3 regions of the Sphingobium herbicidovorans genome follow, and region 1 is predicted to be linked to each of the others. Evidence: riboswitches for the same ligand, from Rfam matches in the RefSeq annotation. Region 1 holds a riboswitch; each other region holds the start of a gene.
What was found. Region 1 has a riboswitch for cobalamin ahead of B6S01_RS15990 (TonB-dependent receptor). Riboswitches for the same ligand answer to the same signal wherever they lie in the genome.
Positions count from the first base shown of each region.

Region 2: another riboswitch for cobalamin. It lies ahead of B6S01_RS16855 (HoxN/HupN/NixA family nickel/cobalt transporter); the one in region 1 lies ahead of B6S01_RS15990 (TonB-dependent receptor).
Region 3: another riboswitch for cobalamin. It lies ahead of B6S01_RS20560 (cobyric acid synthase); the one in region 1 lies ahead of B6S01_RS15990 (TonB-dependent receptor).

Region 1 covers NZ_CP020539.1:287,419-291,710, reverse strand. The annotation lists gene B6S01_RS16000 (CDP-alcohol phosphatidyltransferase family protein) at 1-647, opposite strand, end outside; gene B6S01_RS15995 (SGNH/GDSL hydrolase family protein) at 960-1,781, opposite strand; cobalamin riboswitch at 1,972-2,219, shown strand; gene B6S01_RS15990 (TonB-dependent receptor) at 2,451-4,292, shown strand, end outside.
Region 2 covers NZ_CP020539.1:464,711-469,002, forward strand. The annotation lists partial or broken gene cobN (cobaltochelatase subunit CobN) at 1-243, opposite strand, end outside; gene cobW (cobalamin biosynthesis protein CobW) at 243-1,283, opposite strand; gene B6S01_RS16855 (HoxN/HupN/NixA family nickel/cobalt transporter) at 1,280-2,329, opposite strand; cobalamin riboswitch at 2,505-2,748, opposite strand; gene B6S01_RS16860 (porin) at 2,905-4,292, shown strand, end outside.
Region 3 covers NZ_CP020541.1:4,665-8,956, reverse strand. The annotation lists gene B6S01_RS20565 (SMR family transporter) at 210-539, opposite strand; cobalamin riboswitch at 1,073-1,245, shown strand; gene B6S01_RS20560 (cobyric acid synthase) at 1,351-2,580, shown strand; gene B6S01_RS20555 (WGR domain-containing protein) at 2,598-2,894, opposite strand; gene B6S01_RS20550 (hypothetical protein) at 3,044-3,487, shown strand; gene B6S01_RS20545 (isochorismatase family protein) at 3,594-4,205, shown strand; gene B6S01_RS20540 (phospholipase A) at 4,212-4,292, opposite strand, start outside.

The DNA of each region.
Region 1 (4,292 bases):
CCGGTGACAAGCGTCTGGCCGACGAACAGCAGGATCAGGATCGATCCGACAGTGCCCACGAAAATGTCGAAGCCAGACCATTTTCCGAACAATCCCGGACCAGCGCCCAGGACCATCATCATCAGCGTCAGCACGATCAGCATGATCCGCAGCTCGGTCGGCCCCGCCGCAAGATAGGACAGTTTGAATTCGCCAAGCACGCGGGCGGACAGAAAGGCATGGATCGACAGCAACAGATAGCCCGCAAGCGCGATCATCGCGACATCCATGGTGACGAAGGGGCTAAGGCCGATACCCGCCAATATCAGCAGCGTAGCCAGCCCGTCGCAGCTATGGTCGATGAAATATCCATAGGACGGTCGTTCGATCCGCCGGTAACGCGCCAGGCTGCCGTCCATCGAGTCCCCGAACCACTGCACGACATAGCCCAAAATGGCGAGCACCAGCCAGGGATAGGCCAGATTGCTTCCCACATAGCCAAGGAAGATCATGACAGCGCCAACCATGCCCAATGTCGTCAGCTTGTCGGGCGTGACCCATCCGGGCATGCGGGCGCACAGCCAGTTGAGAAGGCGGCGTTCCTTCGCAGCCAGCCAGTTTTCTTGGATGCGATCAAGCGGTTTGGGCGATTGGGGCAAGACTGTCATAATCTCTCAACAAAACTGCGAAATATGGGGGCAGGAGGCAGCGGCGCGAAAGGCTCCTGACCTGAAGAACAGGGTTCTGCGGGGGCCTTGTCATCCATCTGTTGCACCCCCTCCCTTGATCACGGGAGCACATAAGTCTCTCTGTCGAGTTGCGCGAACCGGGAACTCGATCAGCCCCTCTATCAGCATGATGGCAGCGGGAACAGGCGTTTTCGGCTGTTGGGCGCAGCCTCTGCAAGACCGCGACAGCCCACGACCGCGCCGGTCAGGCCCTGACCGCGCCATTTGCCCCCGCCGCTGCAAATCCTGACCCTACAATAGCACGGCCAGCGCCTGTGCAATAGCCGCATGCCCGGCGCGGGTGGGATGCCATGGCGCGCCCTGCTTCAGGTCATAATGCGGATTCATGCCGTGGCTCCATGGCTCGGCGGAGCAGGCCGTGTGATCGCGGGATGATTTGTCGGCTGGCAGGACAGTGGCTCCGTTTGCGCGCGCCACTCGCGCCGTGACAGCCGCCAGCCGCTCGCCCAGCGCACGATATTCCTTTGCCTCTGCCCCGGACAGGACGGCAGCATCGCACAGGGTCGGCGGGACCAGCGTCACATATTGGACGAAGATGAGCCTGGCCTTCGGCGCGCGGGCGGCGACCTGTCGGCTGATAGTAGTGAGATTCTGTTCCAGCTTGCGCCAGTCATCTTCGTCTGTCGCGGGTTTCGGAATGCAGGAACCACTGCCGAAAGACGCCCCCGCACGGCAACTTGCGCCCATCAAGCCCATGGCATAGCCCACGTCGTTGCCGCCGATCGTAATCGTAACCAGGCGCGTATCCGGGGTGACGGCTTCGATCTGGGCGGGCAGTTTGGACCATGGGTCAAGAACGTTGGCCGTCACCGCGCCGCCGCATGAAACATCCGTCAGCACCAGTTGCAGGCGTTGGGCCAGCAGGGAGGCGTAATTATTCACCGTGCGCCCACAGCGGGCAGGCGATCCGGGTTGCAGGGCGCCGATGCCCGCACCGGCGGCAAATGAACTGCCCATCGCGACATATCCGGCGCCCGCCCAATCCGCCGACCCCTTGTCCTGCCCCGTGGTCGCGCAGCCCGCGAGGCCCAGCGATACGATGGTGACCAGCATATGAGCAAAGCCCGTCCGCACTTTCCCGCCTTCTTTGGAAATCGTTAAAGTCAGCCACCATACGGGCCGCAAGGGCTTTGTCTATTGGCATCGACCCGGACATCGGGGAAAGGCCCCGACCATCTCCTTCCCCTCCCCGGCCACTTGCAGTGTCATGCCGTCCGCTGTAACGGGGCGACCGTCCGGGAAACCGGACACAGATCGCGCCGGTGTCCCGAAAGGGGCTTAATAGGGAACGCGGTGAGGGTAGCTGACGCCGCCCGAATCCGGGGCTGTCCCTGCAACTGTAAGCGGTGAGCGCGATGTACATGCGCGGCGGGCACAGCGCCCATGCCGCCAGCCACTGGGCCGGACGCTAAATCCTGCGAGGCTTGGGAAGGCCGTGCATCGATGCGATGACCCGTGAGCCAGGAGACCTGCCGGCGTCTGGTCGCTCTTGCTTTGGTCCAGGGGATGGCCGGGGCACGGTGAATTCCGTCTGAGCGACGAACGGGCGGCAGGGGCCGCAACGCCGGACAGCAAGGCGGTCGCGTTCGCGCGCCCATTGTCCGGCGGCGCGACCGTTCGGTACGTTTGCCGATACGGTGTCCTGACGTTCGTAACTTGAAGCTCATGCCGACGACCGAGATGGCGGCGGCATTTAAGATCGGGGAACGAAATTTGCACCACATGACATTATCCGCTCGCCGCCTGCTGCCTGCTGGCGCGTCGATCCTCGCGCTGGCGCTGGCCATGCCGGTTCAGGCAGCCGATGAAGCGCCCGCCGACGCCGAAAGCATCGTCGTCACCGCGCAAAAGGCTGGCGTTCTGCAACTCGCCCAGCCTGCCGAAGCATCCAGCCGCCTGGGCCTTACCCCCATGCAGACGCCCGCGAGCGTGGACGTCATCACAAAGGAGATGATCCGCAGCCTGGGCGACCGCACGGTCGTCGCGGCGGCTTCGCGCGCGCCCGGCATCATCAACAACACATCGGCCTTCGGCTTCTCGCTCAGCTCTCGCGGCTTCACCGGCTATACCTCGGTGATGCAGCTCTATGACGGGATGCGCGTCTACACCACGACGACGCAGACCTTCCCGGCCGATCCGTGGATGGCCGAGCGGGTGGAGGTGCTGCGCGGCGCGGCGTCGGTCCTCTATGGCGAAGGCGGGATAGGCGGCGCGATCAACGTCGTGCGCAAGCGGCCGAACACCGAACGGATGGAAGGCGAAGTCCGCCTGAGCGGCGGATCGTTCGACACCTATGCCGCCGCCGGGGGCGTGGGCGGGCCGATCAGTGACCAGCTCTCCTACCGGATCGACGCGAGCTACAACCGCTCCGGCGGCTGGATGGACCGGGGCCGTTCGCGCAGCCTGGCCCTCTCGGCGGCGCTCCGTTATCAACCGGCCGACAATCTGGCGCTGACGCTGTCCCACGACCGCGCCGATACCGACCCGACCATCTGGTACGGCACGCCGCTGCGCGATGGAAAGCTGGTGCGCGAGATTGCCCGCAAGAACTACAATATCGCCGACCGCAGCCTGCGCTTCGACGACGCATGGACGCAGGCGAAGATCGAATGGAAGCCGTCGGACGAGCTGACGATCACGAACGTCACTTATTATCTGACCGGGTTCAAGCATTGGCGTAACGCGGAAAGCTATGCCTGGACGGGGGACCAGATCCGGCGTTCCAGCTATCTGGAGATTTTCTACGATACCAAACAGGTGGGCAACCGGACCAACGCCGTCTATCAGCATAAGCTGTTCGGCCTCGATCACCGGTTCAGCCTTGGCGGCGAATATAATGTCGGCAGGCTGGAACGCGCCGACAGTTCGCCCAACAGCCAGTCCGACCTGATCGACCCCTATGACTATCAGCCCGGCGTCTTTCTGGATGGCGCATTCGGCACGCGCTATAAATATCATACCGATGTCGAGCAGTTCGCCCTTTTCGGCGAAAGCCGCCTGTCCTTCACCGACAGCCTGTCGCTGGTAACCGGCCTGCGCCACGATCGCCCGTTGACCAAACGTCATGACGCGCTCGATCCGACGATGGACTATCGCGCAACCTATCCCAGCACCAGCTGGCGCGCGGGGCTGGTCTATCAGCCGGTCGAAAGCCTGTCCCTTTATGCCCAGTATTCCGCTGCCGCCGACCCGGTCACGGCATTGCTGACGGCGTCGCTGGCGCAGACCGATTTCGACCTGTCGACCGGAAAGCAGTGGGAAGCAGGCGTCAAGACGACCTTCCTTGGCGGCAGGGGCGAATTCACCCTGTCGGGCTACCGGATCGTGAAGAAAAAGATCCTGACCCGGTCGGCCAATGATCCCACCCTGTCCGTCCAGGTGGGCCAGCAATCCTCCCATGGCGTGGAGGCGTCGTTCGGCCTTGCCCTAACGAAACAGCTCAGCATCCTTGCCAACGGCACGATCCTGAAGGCGAAATATGACGATTTTACCGAACTGGTCGGGACTGACCTTCTCAGCCGGGACGGCAACACGCCCATCGGCGTGGCGGAAAAGGCGGCCAAC
Region 2 (4,292 bases), 180 kb from region 1:
GAATTTGGCGTGGGCAATCACCTTTTCGACATAGAGATCGACCGAATAGGGATGTTTCAGCTGCAACAGGTTCGCCAGACGCACGGTGGGTCCGCCATCTCCCAGCGCCGCGGCGGCGCTGGCGAAACAGGCAAGGTCGCTGTCCGCCACGGTCAGCAGCACGATGTCGCCCGGACTCTGGCCAAGGTCGATCGCTTCATCGCCGTTGGAAACGGCCCCGGGCGTGGCGGTCAGCAGGTGCATCAGGCGGCGACCGGCTGCTGCCTGAGCATGGCCTCGATCGCGGCGCGGTCCATCCCGGCCTGACCGATCACCACCAGGCGGGACGCGCGCTGTTCCTCCGCCTGCCAATGACGATCATAATGATGCTGTATGCGGGGGCCGACTGCCTGGATCAGCAGCCGGGCCGGGCGTCCCGTAACCGCGACGAAGCCCTTGACCCGCAATATGTCATGCGCGGCAATCGCCTGTTCCAGCGCCGCCAGCAGCGGTGCGGGATTGCCCAGTTCGCCAAGGTCCAGGACGAAACTGTCGAAATCCTCATGGTCATGATCCTCCTCATCGTCATGATGCGATGGGCGGGTGTCGATCTGATCCTCCACGCCTGCGTCCAGGCCCAGCAGGACAGCCGGGTCGATTTCCCCGCGCGCGGTGCGCAGGATGCGCACGCCGGGGCGGATCTCGGTCGCCAGAGAGGTTTCCAGCTCCGCCAGCCTGCCGGGTTCGACAAGGTCGGTCTTGTTCAGCAGCACCAGGTCCGCGCAGGCCAGCTGGTCCTCGAACAGCTCCTCGATCGGGCTGTCATGGTCCAGCGTCGGATCGGCCGCACGCGCGGCGGCCAGCGCCTCCTCGTCATGGGCGAAGCGGCCCGCCGCCAGCGCGTCCGCGTCGATCAGGGCGACGACACCGTCCACGGTCGCGCGGGTGCGGATGCCGGGCCATTGGAACGCCTTGACCAGCGGTTTTGGCAGGGCAAGGCCGGACGTTTCGATGATGATGTGATCGGGCGGCACATCCCGGTCCAGCAGCCGCTGCATGGTGGGCAGGAAATCGTCCGCGACGGTGCAGCAGATGCAGCCATTGGCCAGTTCGATGATGTCCTCGTCCGGGCATGCATCGTCGCCGCACCCCTTGACCAGCGCGCCATCGACGCCAACGTCGCCGAACTCGTTGATGATCAGCGCCAGGCGGCGGCCGTCCGCATTTTCGATCAGGTGGCGGATCAGCGTCGTCTTTCCAGCGCCCAGAAAGCCGGTGATGACGGTGGCGGGAACCTTGCTCATATGGATTGTCCTTGTTTGGCGAGGAGCACCTCGATCTCGTCGAAGCGTTTCCAGCGGTAGATGGCCCAGCTCACCAGCCAGCAGGCGGCGAACAGGCCGATGATGAAGAAGCCCAGGCTGTTGAAATGTTCGCCCAGATTGGCGGCGACCGACCATATGCCGCCGGTCAGGCCCAGCTTGTCGCCCAGCAGCGCCGCCGCCTCGATCCCGCCGATGACGATGGCGACCAGCGCGGATACCAGCGTAATGGTGATGTTGTAGTAAAGCTTGCGGATCGGTTTCACGAAGGCCCATTGATACGCCCCCATCATCAGCGCCCCGTCCGCCGTGTCGATCAACGCCATGCCCGCTGCGAACAGCAGGGGAAATATGAGCACCGTCGCGATTGACAGCCCGCTCGCCGCCTGCCCCGCCGACAGGCCAAGGATCGCGACTTCCGTGGCGGTGTCGAATCCCAGTCCGAACAGGAAGCCCAGCGGCGCCATGTGCCAGCTGCGCGTGACGAGGCGGAACAGCGGCTTGAAAATGCGCGCCAGGAAACCGCGATTGCCCAGCAATATGTCCATGTCCTCATCGACATAGGCGCCGCCGCTGCGAACATGGTTGAAGGTCTTGAGAACGGATTTCAGGATGATGAGGTTCATCGCCGCGATGGCGAACAGGAATGTGGCGGAAATGATCGTGGCGATGGTGCCGCCCACTTCGCCTACCGCCTCCACGCGGCTCAGCGCGCTGGCCGCCACGGCGATCAGCACCGCCGCGATCAGGACGATGCCGCTATGCCCGACCGCGAACCACAGGCCGACGGTCAGCGGCCTTTGCCCGTCCTGCATCAGCTTGCGCGTCACATTGTCGATGGCGGCGATATGGTCGGCATCGACCGCATGGCGCATCCCCAGGCTCCAGGCGAGCAGGGCCGTGCCCAGCATCATGGTGTCGTGGGCGAAGATCATCGCGGCCCACAGCCATAGCGCCAGGTTGGCGGCGATCAGGGCGGCGAACATCCACGTGGCGCGGCCACGCAGCGTTGCAAAACTCATGTCCATCGGAGACCAGTCTCCCGTCGGCGTCAGCGAAACTTGACGGGAACCTCCGCATCGCGGCCGACACGGTGCGCCGGACGGACACCCAAACGGCGCCCGGCACGCATGCCGGTGCAGCTCCCGCCGCACGCGTCGCTCAGACGGAAAACCGTGCCCCGGCCATCCCCTGGACCAAAGCAAGAGCGACCAGACGCTGGCAGGTCTCCTGGCTTGCGGGTCATCGCTCGACACATGGCCTTCCCAGGCCTCGCAGGATTTAGCGTCCGGCCCAGTGGCTGACCCCCGATCGTCACGGAAGGTCGATATGCGTCTCGCTCACCGCTTACAGTTGCAGGGACAGCCGCGGATTTGGATGCCTCAAGCACCCGCACCGCATTCCCATTTTAAGCCCCTTGCGGGGCACCGGCGCGATCAATGCCGTGCATAGAGAGCTTGGGGGACAAAGGGAAGCGGGAAGGAATTGAAATAAAAGAGTCATACTTTGGTCATGTATCCGTCATCTAAATGAAATAGCGGCCCGCTGCACAGACACATGAGGGAGTAGCAAGGTGCAGGGTTTAAGGGCGAGTGGCGCGGCGATGATGGTGAGCTTGCTGGCGTTGATGCCCGAAGTGGCGCAGGCGCAGAGCAACGAAGCGTTGCAGCGCCAGATCGACGAACTCAAGGCGCAGGTTCAGATGCTCACGAGCGCGCTTGCCGCAAACAAGGGCGCGGCTCCTGAAACCGCCGCTGCGGCTCCCGCTCCCGTTGCGCCGGCGACACCCGCGCCTGCCACGCTCGCCACCGCCACCGCCCCCGCCCAGCCGCCCGCGGCCGCGCCAGAGGCGGCCTCTGCCCCAGCGCCCAGGTCGAAGGCCTGGTATGATCGGCTGTCGCTGCGCGGCTACACGCAGATGCGCTACAACGCATTCCTGTCCGGGGACGATACGGCGCCCGCTGGCCAGTCCCGCCTGCGGTCGGTCCATGACAGTTCCATATCCGATCGCGGCAGCTTCTCGCTGCGCCGCGCGCGTCTGGTGGTTCAGGGCGATATTTCCGACCGCGTCTCACTCTATCTGCAATCGGATTTCGCGACTGCCGTTAGCAATCAGGCGGGCAGCGAGCGCCGCGAAGGCTTTGGCCAGCTGCGTGACGCCTATGCCGACGTGTTCCTGGACAAGGCCAAGACCTTCCGCCTGCGCCTCGGCCAGTCCAAGGTGCCCTATGGCTGGGAAAATATGCAGTCCTCCTCCAACCGCCTGACGCTCGACCGCAGCGATGGGATCAACAGTGGGGTTCCCGGCGAACGCGATATGGGCGTCATCGCCTATTACACGCCGCCTTCGGTCCAGAAAATCTGGGACCGGCTGGGGGATGACGGGCAAAAGCTGTTCGGGAATTACGGCGCATTTGGCTTTGGCGTTTTCAACGGTCAGGGCATCAACCGGACGGAACAGAATAAGGGCCTGATGAAGGTCGCTTTCGCCACCTGGCCCTTCGAACTCGACGGTCTGGGCGGCGCCTTCGCTGGCCAGGTGTTCGAAATCGGCGGATCGGCGATGATGAACGATTTCCAGCCTGAACTGCGTAGCGGGTCAGTCGGTGGACCCGTTGACGACAACCGCGCCGGCATCCACGCCATGCTCTATCCGCAGCCCTTCGGCATTCAGGCCGAATGGAACTGGGGCAAGGGACCGCAATACGACCCGCTCAGCCTGTCGGTGGAATCGAAAAAGCTCAGCGGCGGCTATGTCCAGATGATGTACCGCGCGCCGACGGAATCGATCGGCTCGCTGATCCCCTATGCCCGCTGGCAACGCTATCGCGGCGGTTGGAAAGGCTCCACCAGCGCACCGCGCCTGGAAACCGACGAAATTGAACTGGGCGTCGAATGGCAGCCGTGGAAGGCGCTGGAAATCACGCTGGCCTACGCCCGCATGAAGCGCGCCGAAGCGGATGAACGCCGCGCCGGGCGCGCGGAAGGCAA
Region 3 (4,292 bases), on a different replicon from region 1:
GGGGAAGAGTGTATGATAAAGGACATTATCACACATAGAACGGCGCGTGAATCCGCGTCAGATTTCTGTATGGGCAAGGTCCAAATTGTTGCCGGGTCAGCCTCGATGCAAAACTTTTGATCTGACTATCCTAGCATCTCGATTAGAATGCTGCTTTGGAACAACAGGTTCAATGGAAGTTGAGCGACGGTATCTGCTAACTCCGCATTTTAGTGCCCTGTCGCTTTGGAAAAGACGTTCATCACGATCACACCGCAGATGATAAGTCCCATCCCGATCATGGCTGGAGCGTCGAGTTTTTGACCCTGGAAAACTGCTGCGGCGGTAGCGATCAGAACGATGCCTGCCCCTGACCAAATGGCGTAGGCGACGCCGGTGGGGATAGTTTTGAGAGTTTGTGAGAGGAAGAAGAATGCGATTGCATAGGCCAAAGCCGTAACGAGGCTAGGCACGAGCCTGGTAAAGCCCTCGGACTGTTTCATAAACGTGGTGCCGATCACTTCGGAAATGATCGCTATGGCAAGATAGACGTAATTCATGTTCGGCTCCGCTCGTCGGATCAGCGGGCCAGCATGTTATGCGAAGCGCCCCTGAACCATTTCAAGTTAACGCCGTGGCAGGGAAGATCCGCGTAGCGAACGCAGGAGACACCACCCTGCTACTCTATTCTCGGCAAAGCGCCTCTACATCACCATCGCGCGAGCGTCACGTCAGCTAATCGCCAGACCCTAATTGAAAACATGATGCGGAAATCTGAGCACCGATGATCGACAGACAGCCTCAGCACGGTTTTAGTTGCCCGAAACCCCGCGCGGTTGAGACGAAAAACAGGAGAACACCCCCGCTGATGCAGAACTCACAAGTTTTGCATCAGACTAGAAAGCGCAGAAATCTGCGCCTCTCCGTGATGCAAAAATCTGATGCACATTCTGGCGCTGTTCTGCTGCCAGTATCCCTGTTTCAAGCACCATCGCCCTGATGCAAAAGTTTTGAGTTACGCATCACCCAGATAATGGCGAGCGTGCCCATAACTGGCCTTCTTCACATTGACACTCCTTTCCGCCCACCCTTAAGCAGTACGCTAAGCGAAGGTGCCGTCCACGCGCTGCCATTGGGCGGATGCGGGGGGACGGTGAAAAGGGAAGCCGGTGTGATTCCGGCGCTGTGCCCGCAACCGTAATGCCAGTGCGCGAGCCTTCGGGTTGAGCCGGCAAGTCGGGAACCTACCCTCGCCGTCGTCCGCGCCCGGCCGGGTCCAGCCGCAAGCGCGTGGAGAAGTGTGGGCCTTTGGCGGGACCGTGCCGATCCTCTGGGGCGACAACGTATGTCGCATTACCCGGAGGAATTTCCATGCCCATCGCCCTACTTCTTGCCGCTGCCGCTGCCGGACCTGTCACCGTGGACGGCGCGGTGCCGCCCGATATCGTCGTTACCGCTGCGCTGGTGCCCGTAGCGTCCGCTGACGTGCCCGCCTCCAGCTCGATGCCAAGACGATCGAGTCACTGGGCCAGCCCCTCGCGCTCGACCTTATCCGCCTCACGGTCGCGTCATCGGGCACGCAGGGCTCGCTCACCCAGATACGCATTCGCGGAGCGGAGGCGAACCACACGCTGGTCTTTGTGGACGGGATCGACTTCAACGATCCCGCAGCCGGGGATCGATCCCGAAGACGCGGCGATGATCCAGGGATTCCTCATCAACAAGTTTCGCGGTGATCCCGCGCTGTTCGAGGACCGCTATCGCGACATCGAGCGCCTTTCGGGCTGGCCCGGCTTCGGCGTGGTGCCGTGGCTCGCAGAGTGCGCGCGGCTCCCGAGCGAGGATGCGGTCGTGCTCGAAAGGCGGCAAGCGCTCGCCTCCGGCCGATTGCTCATCGCCTGCCTCGTCACGCCGCGCATCTCCAATTTCGACGATCTCGATCCGCTCAAGCTCGAACCGGGCATAGAATTGGCGATGATTTCCCCGGGTCAGCCAATCCCGGTCGAGGCTGCTTTGATCGTGCTGCCGGGCTCCAAGGCGACCATCGCCGATCTTGCCGCGATCCGGCGCGAAGGCTGGGACATTGATATCCTCGCCCACCATCGTCATGGCGGCGCGGTTTTGGGCCTGTGCGGTGGTTATCAGATGCTCGGCAAGCGCATCGCAGACCCGGACGGCATCGAGGGCGCACAGGCTGATGTGGCGGGCCTCGGCCTGCTTGATGTCGAAACCGTGCTAGCTGGAGAAAAGACGTTGCGGCGGGTCGCGGGCGAGGCGCTGGGCGCGCGGTGTGAGGGCTATGAGATGCACATCGGCGCTACCTTTGGTCCCGATACAGAGCGCCCGCTCGTGCGGCTCGACAGCGGCCGCAACGATGGTGCCGTGAGCGCAGACGGCTTGGTCTCGGGCACCTATCTTCATGGGCTGCTGGCGGATGCCCGGCAGCGGGCAGCATGGATCGCGCGGCTCGGCGGCAATGGCGCGGGCGTCGATTATCACGCCTCGGTCGATGCCGCGCTCGATGGTCTTGCCGCCGAACTCGAACGACATATCGATGTCGATACGATCCTCGCCCTTTCATCAAAGGCGAGCCGAGATTGATAGTAGCACGGCTCCGTTTAAACGCTCTCCGTCCAATCGCCGGCGACTGTCATTGGTCTATAAGGCACTCCGATCCGGATTTTGGCGGTGCCCCGCCGGCGCAGAGTGGCGGCGATATGACGCTCGGCCGCCGCGCGATCGGGAAAGGCGTGGCGCTGCGCCTGGCCGCGTGTGCCGATCCGGCCCCAACGGGTTTCGACAACGATCATGCCGAACAGGTCGAGGCTCGCGGTGATACTATAGCGCCGGCGGATGTTGCGCGCCGGATCGAGCGCCACCAACTCGATCGCATCGGGGATAATTGCGCCTTTCATGGCGCAAAGCCTACAAAATCAGCTCTGCGTTGTCCGACGACTTCTTTGAATCAAAAGCCGCCCATTGATTCACAAAGTCTATAGAAGTGTCGCGATAACTCAGCCGGCAATGCTTGATGCTCTCCCTGGTTCAGTTCATGTGTTTTTTCATGCGCCATAGGGCTTCGACCGTAGCAGCCTTGATGCTCGCGATCGGCGCGGCCTCGCCGATCGCCGCGCAGTCGGCCGACCAGAAGGCTCCGCAACCGCGCATGGTCTATGTGCCGGGACGCGGCACTGTTCTTGTCCAGCCCGTGCCAACCGATGATCCCCGTGCGGTTGCGCGCACGGTCATCGTGCCGGGTTACGGCGAGGTTTATGCCGTACCTGTGCGGCCAAAGGATACCCGGAGCCCGAGACCACGCTGTGTGGATGAAGAAGTTGCGGCCGTAGGTGGCTCGCCCTCTTCCCTCGCCATGTCGGCGATCGACCTGAAGCGCAGTAACGCTAAGCGTTCATCCACCGCATTGCCTGTCGGTGCCGCGCATGCCATTAAGTCGCCGATGACCGACTCTGCCACCCTGTTCTGCGCGGACTATTGGCGCTCCCTCTAGGGAGCGGCATGTCGTCATCATTCATGACCATCGCCGCCGTGCCGGGGGGAATGGTCTAATCAGCAAACGTCACCTGTCGCGGCGGCCTCCGAGGGAGGAAAGCGAAGTGACGTTCTCGAACAAGGTGAGCTGGGCTATCGAGCCCGGCCGCTGCGCGCTGCTGATCCACGACATGCAGCCGCACTATCTCGGCGCACTTCCCGAGGCTTGTCGCCGCCAGCTTGTCGCCAACGTGCAGACGATCGGGATGGGGTGCATCGCGCGCGGAATCCCGATCTTCGCTTCCCAGGTGCCGGCGCAGGACGCGCGCGAGCGTGGCCTAATGCTCGATATGTGGGGCAGGGGACCCACCGCCGCCAGTGACGCCCTCGATCCGGAGCTTAGGTTTGACGGGCTCCCCGTCCGCCTTCTGACAAAGCGGAGCTACAGCGCCTTCTACGGCAACGATTTCGAGGTGCTGCTTCGCCGGCTCGGCCGCGATCAAATCCTGATCGTCGGCGTCTATACCTCGATCGGCTGCCATTGCTCGGCCATCGATGCCTTCATGCGCGACATGCGCGACATGCGCGCTTTCCTCGTCTCCGACGCCACGGCAGACATGGAGCCTGCCGATCACGCCAAGGGGCTGGAAGTTGCCGCTCGCCTCTGCGCCCGTGTCGTTGATACAGAAACCGTCAGTCGCGCCCTTGAACCCTCACCCGGACGCGATGGTGTCTGAGTGCGGTCACCGCACGATCGCCAGTCCGACCCGCAGGCGCGTCATGCGGCGGTTATAATCGAGCAGGTTCTCGCCATATCCGGTGAA